Youhaiella tibetensis: one gene and its partner. The protein of the gene in region 2 interacts with the protein of the main gene of each other region in a pairwise test. Links are inferred from orthologs where the notes say so. Each region holds a gene or a part of one and is shown on either strand. Other genes may lie near its edges.

Region 1 (5,192 bases), 2.3 Mb from region 2 along the record:
CAGCTATTTCGGCGGCCCGCGTCCGATCAGGCTGCCAACTTGGCTCTGTTGGCGAGGAGAACGTCGCGCACGCTACGCGGTTTGCGGCCCGTCAGGACCTCAACGGCATCGGTGACGATGGCGTGGTAACCCTGTGCGGTGTCCAGGTCGAACTGAGCGGCAATACCGATGAACGCCTCGGGTACACCGGCGGCGCGCAGGCCGGCGCGGAAGTCTTCGCCAGAGAGGGCGACAGCCTCCACGGGTTTGCCCGACAGTTCACTGAGCAGCGCTGCGACCTCGGCCTGGGTCAACGCCTCGGGGCCGCCGACGTCATAGATGCGCTTGCCTTCTGCCAGCAAGAGTGCGCCGGCGGCTGCGGCCGCGGCGTCGTCATGGGCGACAGAGGCTCGGCCCGCTTTGCCTTGGGCATGGTAAAGCTTGCCGCTGGCGATGGCTGCGCCCGCCGACTGCAAGATACCTTCGGCGTAGAGATTGTTGCGAAGCGAGGACCAGTCTGCCTTTCCCGCGGCGAGGCGCGCCTCGGTCCAGAAATGGTCGTCGGGGATGACGCTGGCGGGATCGGCGCTCGGGTAGGGCGCGGTAAGGCTCGTATAGACGATGTGGCTGACGCCGGCTCGCTCTGCCGCGTCGATGGCGCGGATGTGCTGGGCCTTGCGACCGCCGGGAATGCCCACGGTGTCGGTGCTGATGAGAAGCAGGCGGTCGACACCCTTGAAGGCCGCGTCAAGGGAAGCCGTATCATCGAAGCTGCCGGCCCGCACTTCTACGCCTTTGGCGGCGAGGTCCGCGATCTTGTCCGGGCTGCGGGTCATGGCGACGATCTTCTGGGCGCCGCGGGCGAGCAGCTGGTCGACGGCCTTGCGCCCGAGATGGCCGCTGGCGCCCGTGACGAGCAGGGTTGTATTGGCGAAATTTGCCATGGGAGTCTCCGTTCGTGGAAGCGCTGCACAGGGCAGTCGCTCGCTCTCTGTTGAAAACTAGGTCTCTAAAAGAGATTGCCTTCGATATAGCGGCGACGTATCCAGGGCGAAAGAAGGCACTTTCGCCGCGGAAGGTCACCGCGCGGTAACCGGGAGTTTCAGATGTCAGATGATGCCGCCAGGCTCGAAGCCGTGGTCACTCAATTTCGGAAGGCAGGGATCAACGGCGCACTGGCTGATTGTCCCGTGCGCGGCATACTCGACAAAATAAGCGACAAATGGAGCATGCTCATCGTGCTAGAACTAGCGCCAGGGGCGATGCGCTTCAATCAGATTCGGCGAGCAATTCCCGATATTTCCCAGAAGATGCTGACGCAGACGCTCAAGGAGCTGCAGCGCGACGGGCTGGTTTCCCGCACGGTTTTCCCGACGGTTCCGCCGGCGGTGGAGTACGAGCTGACAGAACTCGGCGTGTCGCTGCTGCGGCCGTTCTCCATTCTCGTCGAATGGGCGGATGCGCGATACCAGCAGATCGAGCGGGCGCGCAGCGACTTCGACGCGCAAGCGGTCGCCTAACGGGCGTTAACAACTCAGCAACCGGATTTGGGTCCGGGCCAGGAATCGCCTATATCATGGCCATGTTGGCAAACATCGAATCAGCCCAGTGACAGATATCCCTGACGACGCGAACGGCGCTGCGACGCCTTCCGATATCGCTCTCGTTTCCATCACCGACGAAATGCGCAAGTCGTATCTCGATTACGCCATGAGCGTGATCGTGAGCCGCGCGCTGCCGGACGTGCGGGACGGTCTCAAGCCGGTGCACCGGCGCATCCTGTTTTCGATGAACGAGCAGGGCTACGAGTGGAACCGGCCCTACAGGAAGTCGGCCCGCGTGGTCGGCGACGTTATCGGTAAGTATCACCCGCATGGCGACGCCGCCGTCTACATGTCGCTGGTGCGCATGGCGCAGGATTTCTCGATGGGCGTCACGCTCATCGACGGGCAGGGCAATTTCGGTTCGGTCGACGGCGATGATCCGGCCGCCATGCGCTACACCGAAGTGCGCATGGAGAAGGTCACGGGCTTCCTGCTCGAGGATCTCGACAAGGATACCGTCAACTTCAAGGACAACTACGACGCCTCCGAGCGCGAGCCTGTCGTCCTGCCCGCACGGTTCCCGAACCTGCTGGTCAATGGCGGCGGCGGCATCGCCGTGGGCATGGCCACCAATATTCCGACGCACAACCTGCGCGAAGTCATCGACGCCACGCTGCTGATGATGGACAACCCCAGCGCGACGATCGACCAGATCCTCGAAGTCATGCCCGGGCCGGATTTTCCGACCGCAGGCCTGATCCTCGGGCGCTCGGGCATCCGCCAGGCCTATGAGACCGGGCGCGGCTCGGTGCTCATGCGCGGCAAGGTGGCGATCGAAGAGGTCCGCAAGGAACGCGAAGCGCTTATCATCACCGAGATTCCCTATCAGGTGAACAAGGCGCAGATGATCGAGAAGATCGCCGAACTGGTGCGCGACAAGCGCGTCGAAGGCATCTCCGACATGCGCGACGAGTCCGATCGCAACGGCATGCGCGTGGTGATCGAGATCAAGCGCGACGCGCTGCCTGACGTGGTGCTCAACCAGCTCTATCGCTACACGCCGCTGCAGTCCTCGTTCGGCTGCAACTTCGTGGCGCTCAACGGTGGCAAGCCCGAGCTGATGAACGTGCAGACGATCCTGTCCGCCTTCATCGCCTTCCGCGAGGAAGTGGTAACGCGCCGTGCCAAGTTCCTGCTCAACAAGGCGCGCGATCGTGCCCACATCTTGGTGGGCCTGGCGGTCGCGGTGGCCAACGTTGACGAAGTCATCGCTCTTATTCGCGCCGCGCCCGATCCGGCGACGGCGCGTGAGCGGCTGATGGTACGCAACTGGCCTGCCCGCGACGTGGCGCCGTTGATCGCCCTTATCGACGATCCGCGACACCGGATCGAAGAGGACGGCACGTTCAAGCTCTCGGACGAGCAGGCCCGCGCCATCCTGGCGCTGACGCTCTCGCGCCTCACGGCACTCGGCCGCGACGAAATCGGCAACGAACTGGACGGGCTGGGCAAGGACATTGCCGAGTACCTCGATATCCTGCGTTCGCGCGAACGGGTGCGCCAGATCATCCGCGACGAACTCGTCGAAGTCCGCGAGCAGTTCGGGACCGACCGCAAGACGGTCATCGAAGAGAATTTCGGCGACCTCGACGATGAGGACCTGATCGCACGCGAAGACATGGTGGTGACCGTCACGCATGGCGGCTACATCAAGCGCGTGCCGCTCAACCAGTACCGCGCGCAGCATCGCGGCGGGAAGGGGCGCTCGGGCATGGCCACGCGCGACGAAGATTTCGTCTCGCGCCTCTTCGTCACCAGCACGCATACGCCCGTGCTGTTCTTCACCTCCCGCGGCATCGTCTACAAGCTCAAGGTCTGGAGGCTGCCGCTGGCCGCTCCCCAGGCGCGCGGCAAGGCGCTGATCAATATCCTGCCGCTCGAGCAAGGCGAGCGCATCACCTCGATCATGCCACTGCCCGAGGACGAGGAGAGCTGGCAGAACCTGGACATCATGTTCTCGACCACGCGCGGCACGGTTCGCCGCAACTCGCTGGCCGATTTCGTGGAAGTGCGCCAGAACGGCAAGATCGCCATGAAGCTGGACGAGGGCGATGGCATCGTGGACGTTGCGACCTGTTCGGCCAACGACGACGTGTTGCTGACCACCGCACAGGGCCAGGCGATCCGCTTCCAGGTCGATGAGGTTCGCGTCTTCAAGGGGCGCGACTCCACCGGCGTGCGCGGCATCGCGCTGGCCGAGGGTGACAAGATCATCTCGATGGCCATTCTCCACCACTTCGAGGCCAGCCCGGACGAACGTGCGGCCTACCTCAAGATGAGCCGAGCCGTCCGCGGCGAGGGCGAGTCGGAGGAGGGTGGTTCGGAGGATGCCGAGGAAGCCGTGGCCGGAGAGCTCTCCCAGGAGCGCTATGCGGCGATGAGCGCGGCCGAGCAGTTCATCCTCACCATTTCCGAGAATGGCTACGGCAAGCGCACTTCCAGCCACGAGTACCGGATCACCGGGCGCGGCGGTAAGGGTATCGTCGCGATGGCGGTCAACAAGCGGAATGGCGAGCTCGTCGCATCCTTCCCGGTGCTGGACGAGGATCAGATCATGCTGATCACCGATGCCGGCCAGACCATCCGCATTCCGGTGGGTGGCGACAAGCCGATCCGCATCGTCTCGCGCGGTAGCCAGGGCGTGATCGTGCTCGATACTGCCGATGGCGAGCGCGTGGTGTCGGTGGAGCGCATCAGCGAACCCGAGGACGAGGAAGGCGAGGGCGGTGGCGAAGAAGCGCCGGTCGCCGAGGAATAGGTTCCTCTCGAGTTATAGGGCCGGCGATCCGATCGCCGGCCCTTTCGTTTTGTGCCAGGCTTGCTAAGCCTGCGAATCCTCTGCTAGCTTTCCCCAATCGAAACCGCGAACCCAAGGAGGGCTACGTGCAGCTATTTTTTTGGCACCACCGTCAGCGTGGCCCCGTCTTCGCCCTGCGGCACATCTGCTTGCAGGGCTGACCTAAGCGGTTCCTGACGTCCATTTCCCGTCGTGATCGACCTGGTCTGCCCTTAGTGGCGTTCGGCTGTCTGGCTGAATTGCCTTTGGGATTTTCTGGCGCGCTGCGCCACACCGGGAAGACGAAAAATGGGCTCCATCAGCCTCCGCAATGTCAGCATCACCGCAACCGATCCGCTTTTCGCCGGACTTGATTTTGTAATCGCCGAGGGCGATCGCGTCGGCCTTGTCGCCGGCAACGGTCGCGGCAAGACCTCGCTTCTCAGATGCATGACGGGCGAGGGCGAACCAACCTCGGGCGAAATCGTGCGTTCGCGCGGCATGCGCGTCGGGTTCGTTGAGCAGGACGTGCCCGAAGCGTTGCTCGACCTCACCCTCCACGAGGCTGTGCGACGCGCGCTACCGCCCCATCAGCGCGAAGACGAGACCTGGCGGGTGGATGTGGTGCTCGATGAGTTCGAGACGCCGCAGGACATGCGCGAGCGACCTGTGCGGGCCTTGAGCGGCGGCTGGCAGCGACTGATGCTGATCGCCCGTGTCTGGGTGACCGAGCCGGATGCGCTGCTGCTGGACGAGCCGACGAACCATCTGGACCTGGCCAAGATCTACCAGCTTGAGACCTGGCTCAACCTGGCGGCGCGGAATATTCCGGT
Region 2 (8,086 bases):
AGAAGGCGCTTCTCATCGGGCTGGTCCTGGCTCAGGCCAAGCTCGTCTCGCGCATGACCGGCATCACCCCGTTCCTGCTGCTCGACGAGATCGCCGCACATCTCGATTCCGGCCGTCGCGCCTCGCTTTTCGCCGCGTTCGACAGCCTCGGGACCCAGTGCTTCATGACGGGAACGGACCCGGTCCTCTTCGAAGCCCTCGGTCCTCGCGCCCAGGTCGTCGCCGTCAAGGACGGCAGGCTTGCACCCAGTCCGTAATCCCCTCCAAAACCGGCCAAAATCGGCCATTTTGCTTGGGGATAAGCACCCCATCCGCTAGAAACGGATAACTCCCAAAATTTCCTGATTCGGGATCCCATGACCGACGAAACCAACCACGATTCCTCCGAGTACGGCGCCGACTCCATCAAGGTCCTCAAGGGCCTGGATGCGGTGCGCAAGCGCCCGGGCATGTATATCGGGGATACCGACGACGGTTCGGGCCTGCATCACATGGTCTACGAGGCTGTCGATAACGCCATCGACGAGGCTCTGGCCGGTCACGCTGACCTGGTGACGGTGATCCTCAATGCCGATGGCTCGGCGTCCATCATCGACAATGGCCGCGGCATGCCCACCGGCATCCACAAGGAAGAGGGTGTCTCGGCGGCCGAGGTCATCATGACCCAGCTCCATGCCGGCGGTAAGTTCGACCAGAATTCCTATAAGGTTTCCGGTGGCCTGCACGGCGTCGGCATCTCGGTGGTGAACGCGCTTTCCACCTGGCTGCGCCTGAAAATCCGTCGCGATGGCGAGATTCACGAGATGGGCTTCACCCATGGCGAGCCCGATGCGCCGCTGGCCGTCACCGGCACCTACGAGCAGAACAAGACCCCGGGCACCTATGAGGGCCGCTCGGGCACCGAGGTCAGCTTCCTGCCCTCGCCGCAGACCTTCACCCAGGTCGAGTTCGACTTCAAGACGCTCGAACACCGCCTGCGCGAGCTGGCTTTCCTCAATTCGGGCGTGCGCATCATCCTCTCGGATCGCCGCCACCCCGAGCCGGTCGATGTCGAGCTGCACTATGAGGGCGGCCTCGAAGCCTTCGTGAAATATCTCGACAAGGCCAAGCAGCCGATCATGGAATCGCCCATCTCGTTCACGCACGAGAAAGACGGCATTACCGTCGAGGTCGCGCTGCAGTGGAACGACAGCTACCACGAGAACGTGCTCTGCTTTACCAACAACATCCCGCAGCGCGATGGCGGCACGCACCTGGCGGGCCTGCGCGCCGCGCTGACGCGCCAGATCACCAGCTATGCCGAGACCAGCGGCATCCTCAAGCGCGAGAAGGTGCAGCTTTCCGGTGAAGACGCCCGCGAGGGGCTGACCTGCGTGCTCTCGGTCAAGGTGCCGGACCCCAAATTCTCCTCCCAGACCAAGGACAAGCTGGTTTCCTCCGAGGTGCGCCCGGCCGTCGAGAATGTCGTCAACGACAAGCTCGGCCAATGGTTCGAGGAGCATCCCTCCGAGGCCAAGAACGTGGTCGGCAAGGTCGCCGAGGCCGCTGCTGCCCGCGAAGCGGCCCGCAAGGCGCGCGAACTCACCCGCCGCAAGTCGGCCCTTGAGATCTCCTCGCTCCCCGGCAAGCTCGCCGACTGCCAGGAGAAGGATCCGGCCAAGTCCGAGATCTTCCTGGTGGAGGGTGACTCCGCTGGTGGCTCGGCCAAGCAGGGGCGCGATCGCGCCACCCAGGCGGTGCTGCCGCTCAAGGGCAAGATCCTCAATGTCGAGCGCGCGCGCTTCGACCGCATGATTTCGTCCGAGCAGGTGGGCACGCTCATCACCGCGCTCGGCACCGGGATCGGGCGCGAGGAATTCAACGCCGACAAGCTCCGTTATCACAAGATCATCATCATGACGGACGCCGATGTCGACGGCGCCCACATCCGCACGCTGCTGCTGACGTTCTTCTACCGGCAGACCCCCGAACTGCTCGAGCGCGGCCACATCTATATCGCCCAGCCGCCGCTCTATAAGATCAAGCGCGGTTCCTCCGAGCAGTATCTCAAGGACGAGAAGGCCCTAGAGGACTACCTCATCTCTGGCGGTGTCGACGACGCGGTCTTCACCACGCGCAAGGGCACGACCCATGCGGGCGCCGATCTTCTCGACATCGTCAACCAGGCCCGTGACCTCGTGCATGGCATCGAGAGCCTCAACACCCGCTACAACCGCTCCATCGTCGAGCAGGCCGCCATCGTCGGCGGGCTGGATCCCGAGGCGGTGGCCGATCCTGCCCGCTCGGGCGAAGTCATGCAGCGCGTCGCCAACCGGCTCGATCGCATCACCGACGAGTACGAACGCGGCTGGAAAGGCGAGGTCACCGACGAGGACGGCCTCAATTTCAGCCGCACCGTGCGCGGCGTGACCGAGAGCCACCTCATCGACAAGGCCCTGCTCAACAGCGCCGACGCCCGCAAGCTGCGCCAGATCACCGGCAAGCTCGACGACCTGTACGGCGGCGTCGCCAAGCTGGTGCGCAAGGGCGAGGAAACCCCGATCTACGGCCCGTCCTCGCTGTTCAAGGCGATCACCGATGCCGGCCGCAAGGGCATTTCCCTCCAGCGCTACAAGGGCCTGGGCGAGATGAACCCCGAGCAGCTCTGGGAAACCACGCTCGATCCCAATGTGCGCACCCTGCTCAAGGTCGAGGTCAAGGAGAGCGACGAAGCCGACCTGACCTTCACCCAGCTCATGGGCGACCTGGTCGAGCCGCGCCGCGACTTCATCCAGGACAATGCCCTCAGCGTCGCCAATCTCGACGTCTAGCTGCTGATTTCGGCAAGGGGCCGCCTCCGGGCGGCCCTTTTCGTTTAGGCATCCCGAAACGCCGGCTCGGATCGCTCCGGTCGGTTGCGGGGTGGTTCATTGGCGGCTCGGGGCGAGGTTTGCCTCAAGTCGATGGATGCTAGCGATAGTGCGAGGCATCGCCTCGCCCCTTGAGCGTTTGGGGTTTCTACAAGCCCGTCCACGCAAGTTGCCCGCGAGCGCACTCCGGGCCGGTCACGTCACACTTAGGCCGTAAGCCCAGGCGCCCCCGGACTTCCCCCAACTCCCAGATCCTGGCGGCAGAGCAAGATGCAGGCTGTCGACTTTCCTGCACCCAGTCCTGACGCCAGCCGCCGCAGCACCGCGTACCGTGCCTCGCCGTTGGCGGAGGGATCGGGAAAGTATGCGGGAGGGGTGGTGTGCGGGGATAAGTGTTTTTGGAGCTTTGTCGAGATTGGGGTGGCACGCGCTCTCTCCGCCCATTCCCCGGCGCAGTTTCCCCGCTCTGGGGCGGGGATAGATTTCCTGGGCCCGACCACAAGGGGGAGGGAGGCGATGGGGTTGGGGCGGTGGAAACACGCGGGGCAGTGGTGGCGCGGTTGTCTGGAGTTGGTCACGCCTTCCGCGGGGGCCACTTCTGAGGCCGAAACGGTTGGAAAACACCGATCAGCCCGTCGGGGTGGCGCGCCGGCGATTCCCCGCTACCTACGCTTCCCGGCTCAAATGCTCGTGAACGATTTTCCAGCCGGCGGGTTCGCGGCGCAGGACCGTTGTGCCGCGGCCGTGGCCCTGGGTGGGGGCGCCGTTGATCTCGCCGCGCCAGTTGAAGCGGTAGATGCAGCTGGCGGCATCGGGGCCAAGCGCGATCCAGCGCAATTCGTCGAGCCAGTAATGCTCGTCGCGGACCAGATCCCAGGTGCGCTCGAAGGCCTGGCGGATGGTGGGGCCGGTAAACGAACCCTCCGAGAACCAGAAACTGGCCTCCTCCGAGATCAGCGGCGCCAGCTCGTCGAACCGGTGCCTGTTGATACGCTCGCCATAGAGCGCCATGACCGCCTCGGGCCCGTCGGTCGCGTCCAAAATCGTCCTCCCCGGCGCAAAAAGTGATGTTACCGGACGGCAACAACCCTTGGCAGGCCGGCCTCCGTCACATAAACCGGCCACATTTGCTGGCGATAGCGTAGCGTGCCGCCAAGCGCAGGGGAAAGGGTTTTGTCGCCCGACCCGTTAGCTGCTAAAGCTTGGCTTTCAAGGCATTGAATGGCTTGCGCCGCCAGGGCGCAAAGCTCGAGATTGGCCCCGGGGCTCGGTTCATGGAATTTCGCATCTCTCCTGAAGATCGGGTCGGCGCACAGCCGGCCGCCAAGCGTGGTCGCAAGACCGCTGCCAAGCGCACCGGTTGGGGAGCCAAGAAGGTAGAACCCTCCATGGGAGCGGCCGCCGTCGGCAGCTTCGTGGACGACGAACGCTCCGGTGGCGCCCCGCCGCCCAAGAAGCCGCAGCGCGGCAAGGCCAAGCCCGCCAAGGCCAAGCGGAGCCGCAAGCGCAACACCGCTGGCGGCTTCCTGATGCGGCTCTTCTACTGGGTCTTCATCCTCGCCATCTGGGGCGGCATCGCCGTAGCCGGCATCGTGGTCTATTTCGCCGCGCAACTGCCCGCGTCCGACACCTGGGCCGTGCCCGACCGGCCGCCCAATATCCGCATCCTCGCCGCCGATGGCCAGCTGATCTCCAACCGCGGCAAGACCGGCGGCGAAGCCGTCTCGATCCGCGAGCTGCCCTATTACGTGCCGGCCGCCTTCATCGCCATCGAAGACCGCCGCTTCATGAGCCATTTCGGCATCGATCCGATCGGCCTGGCTGCCGTGGCGCTCGAAAGCCTCAAGGCCGGCGGGGTTACCCGTGGCGCTTCGACCATCACCCAGCAGGTCGCCAAGAATCTCTTCCTCTCGCCGGACCAGACCCTGGGCCGCAAGGTGCAGGAAGCGGTGCTGGCCCTCTGGCTGGAGCGCAACTATTCCAAGGACCAGATCCTCGAGCTCTATCTCAACCGCATGTTCTTCGGCCACAATTCCTACGGCATCGAAGCGGCGGCGCAGACCTATTTCGGCGTCTCGGCGCGCAACCTGTCTCTGGCCCAGGCGGCCATGCTGGCGGGCGTGCTCAAGGCACCCTCGACCTACAATCCCAAGTCCAACCCCGAACGTGCCGCCCAGCGCCAGAAACTGGTGCTCCAGGCCATGGCCGAGGAAGGCTACATCACCCAGGACGAGGCCAAGGCGGCCGCGATCGATCCGGGTCAGCCCATCCGCACCAAGGTGGCCGGCGCCGAATCCTACGTCGCAGACTGGGTCGAAAGCCTCATGCAGGCCTATATCGGGGACATCAAGGAAGACGTGGTCGTGCAGACCACCATCAACTGGGATCTCCAGAAGCAGGCCGAGTTCATCGTCAAGGAAGCGGTCGCCAAGGAAGGGCCCAAGCGCGGCTTCTCCCAGGGCGCGCTGGTCGCCATGGAGCCCGACGGCACCGTGCGCGCCATGGTGGGCGGGGTGGACTACGCCAAGAGCCAGTACAACCGCGCCGTGACCGCGCGCCGCCAGCCCGGCTCGGCCTTCAAGCCCTTCGTCTACCTGGCAGCCATGGAAAAGGGCTATACGCCCGACACCGTGGCCGATGACGCCCCCTTCACCTATGAGGGCTGGAGCCCGGAAAACGCCTCGCGCAAGTATAATGGTCCGGTGACGCTTCGCACGGGCCTGGCCTATTCGCTCAATACCATCGCTGCGCGCCTGGCCATCGACGTCACCCCGCAAGTGGTGGTCGAGACAGCCATGCGCATGGGCATTTCCTCCCACATGGATGCGGTGCCCTCGATTGCGCTGGGCACCTCGGAAGTCTCCCTGCTCGAGCTGACCGCGGCCTATGCGCCCTTCGCCAATGGCGGCAACGGGGTCATTGCCAACGTCATCACCCATATCGAGACCGCCAGCGGCAAGACGCTCTATGACGCCGTGCCCGCCGGCCCCGGACAGGTGATTGCCCCGCCCATCCTCGCCGAGATGAACGACATGCTCCAGACCGCCGTCCAGGTCGGTACGGGCAAGGGCGCCCATCTCAACGGCTGGCCGATCGGCGGCAAGACCGGTACGTCCCAGAAGGCGCGCGACGCGCTCTTCGTGGGCTATACGTCCCACATGGTGACCGGCGTCTGGCTCGGGAACGACGACGAGAAGAAGACCTCGCTCTCGGGCGGCAACGTGCCGGCGCAGATCTGGACCGAGTTCATGAACAAGGCGCACCAGGGCCTGACGGTCGCCGCCATTCCGGGCGGGGTCACCCAGCCGACCACCGCCGACCTGCCCATGCAGCCCATGATGGATGCCAACGGCAACCCCGTGCTCACCCCCGATGGCGAGCAGGTCTACGAGGCCGTGCCCCAGCAATATCTCCAGCCCGCCCAGGAGGCGCCGGCCGGCGATGTGCTCGGCCAGCCCCAGACGCTGCCGCCGGAGGGCCAGCTCGGCGACATCAACGGCATCCAGCCGACCCAGCTCGAGCCCCAGGCCCAGCAGCAGGTCTACATGCAGCCGCCCGCCGACGTGCCCCAGCAGCAGCAACCGCAGCCGATCCAGCAGGTCGAGCCGCAGAAGAAGACCACGGTGGTCGACATCATCAACGGTATCTTCGGGAACTAGCGGCCCGGCGAGTTTCGCCGGGCTCAGGCCTCGATGCCATAGGCCATGAGCTCGCGCCCATGCGCCTTGAGCCAGGCCTTGCCGCGCTCCATGTCGGGCAGCGTGCGCCTGACCGTCGCCCAGAAGGCCGGGGAGTGGTTCATCTCGACCAGGTGCGCCACTTCGTGGGCCGCCACGTAGTCGAGCACGAAATCGGGCGCCAGCACCAGCCGCCAGTTGAAGTTGAGGCGTCCCGCGCTCGAGCACGAGCCCCAGCGCGTGGACTGGCTGCGCATGCTGATCGACTTGACCTTGACGTTCAGATTGGCGGCGTGGATCGCCACGCGTGCCTCGAGGTCGCGCTGCGCCTCGGCCTTGAACCAGTCGGTGAGGCGTCGGGAATGGTGCTGCGGCTCTCCCGGCACGAAGAGCGATGGCCCCTCGGCCACCAGCAGCGCCTCGACCCGCCCGCGCACCTTGCCCGTGCCCACTATGCGGTGGCGCACGCCGCGCACCGGTACCTCGGCGCCTTCGGCGAAGGGCAGGGGCCCGGCGCTGCGCTTGAGGCGCGCCGCGAGCCAGGCCGTCTGCCGGTTGAGAAAGGCCTCGGCCTCCGACCAGCGCCCGTGCCGCGGCACCGTCAGCACCGGACCGCCCTGATGGGGAATCGAGAGCCGATAGCTGCGTGCACGCGCGCTCACCCGCACCGCGATCTGGACGGGCTGGCCGTCGACGCGGGCCTGGGTGGAAGCGGGAAACTTGGGTTCGAACAATCGCAGCATCCTGGCGATAAGAGCCGATTCGCCCGGTACAGTTCCACAGACAAAAGACGCCCCTTGCGGGGCGTCAGGTAGCAACTTCACTCAAAGTTGCGTCAGGAGGAGACCTAGACCTGTGTCGGGTTGTCGTCCGAGGACGGCTGGCCGTAATTGGGCCGGTTCCCGTTGCGGTTACGCATGAAGCGATCGAACTCTTCGCGATCCTTGGCCATGCGCAGGTTGCGCATGTACTCGTGGAACTCGTTGATCTCTTCGTCGAGCCGGCGGCGTTCCTCTTCGAGGCGCTTGAGCTGCTCGTCGCGATATTCGTCGAACGCGGCATTGCCGCTGCCGAAGCTGTTGCGGGCAAAGCCGCGCGGGCCGCAGCCCCAGCTCCGGTTGGCCCAGGCCTTCTGCTTGTTGACCCAGGCGTCGGCACGTTCGGCCGAACCGCCGAACTTCTCGCCCCAGATGATATAGGCCAGCATCGCCAGGCCGAGCGGCCAGAACACGATGAAGCCCAGCACCATCAGGGCGATGGTGAGCGGTGACCATTGCGGTTTGATAATGGCAGTGTGCATTGCGGTACTCCCAGTCACGAACAAGGCTGATTTGGTCCCGTCCAGCCGGCGATCAACGGGACGCATGGGGTTTTTTGCCCTTGAAAAGCCGGTTAACCCTACCTATCGCGGTACGATATCGGCGGGCGAGGAGACCCAAATGACTATCATGGAGCCATCCGGCGCCCTCCAGCAGGCGGCGACCTTCAGGCCTATAAGGCTTGAGACCCTGGTCTGGTTGCGCTGGCTGGCCGTCGGCGGCCAGACGGTCGCCGTGCTCT

Evidence for each region. The genes of interacting proteins can lie anywhere in the genome.
Region 1: the proteins of gyrB (region 2) and gyrA interact in binary tests that used the Escherichia coli proteins (3 or more experiments, as listed by UniProt). The link is inferred for Youhaiella tibetensis from one-to-one orthologs.

What each region holds. Positions count from the first base shown.
Region 1 is NZ_CP041690.1:2,329,759-2,334,950, reverse strand. What follows is about bases 1,218-4,541. They hold gyrA (DNA gyrase subunit A), read left to right. Parts: upstream 1,218-1,587; coding sequence 1,588-4,341; downstream 4,342-4,541. Other genes in these bases: FNA67_RS11320 (winged helix-turn-helix transcriptional regulator), read left to right, coding at 1,218-1,499. Also shown: FNA67_RS11325 (NAD(P)H-binding protein), read right to left, coding at 27-923; more of FNA67_RS11320, read left to right, coding at 1,086-1,217; FNA67_RS11310 (ABC-F family ATP-binding cassette domain-containing protein), read left to right, coding at 4,669-5,192. UniProt on the Escherichia coli protein: A type II topoisomerase that negatively supercoils closed circular double-stranded (ds) DNA in an ATP-dependent manner to maintain chromosomes in an underwound state.
Region 2 is NZ_CP041690.1:3,732-11,817, forward strand. Bases 1-3,083 are described here. They hold gyrB (DNA topoisomerase (ATP-hydrolyzing) subunit B), read left to right. Parts: upstream 1-356; coding sequence 357-2,810; downstream 2,811-3,083. Other genes in these bases: recF (DNA replication/repair protein RecF), read left to right, coding at 1-257. Also shown: FNA67_RS00025 (YybH family protein), read right to left, coding at 3,516-3,890; FNA67_RS00030 (transglycosylase domain-containing protein), read left to right, coding at 4,124-6,508; FNA67_RS00035 (M48 family metallopeptidase), read right to left, coding at 6,532-7,260; FNA67_RS00040 (DUF2852 domain-containing protein), read right to left, coding at 7,374-7,826; FNA67_RS00045 (ActS/PrrB/RegB family redox-sensitive histidine kinase), read left to right, coding at 7,966-8,086. UniProt on the Escherichia coli protein: DNA gyrase negatively supercoils closed circular double-stranded DNA in an ATP-dependent manner to maintain chromosomes in an underwound state.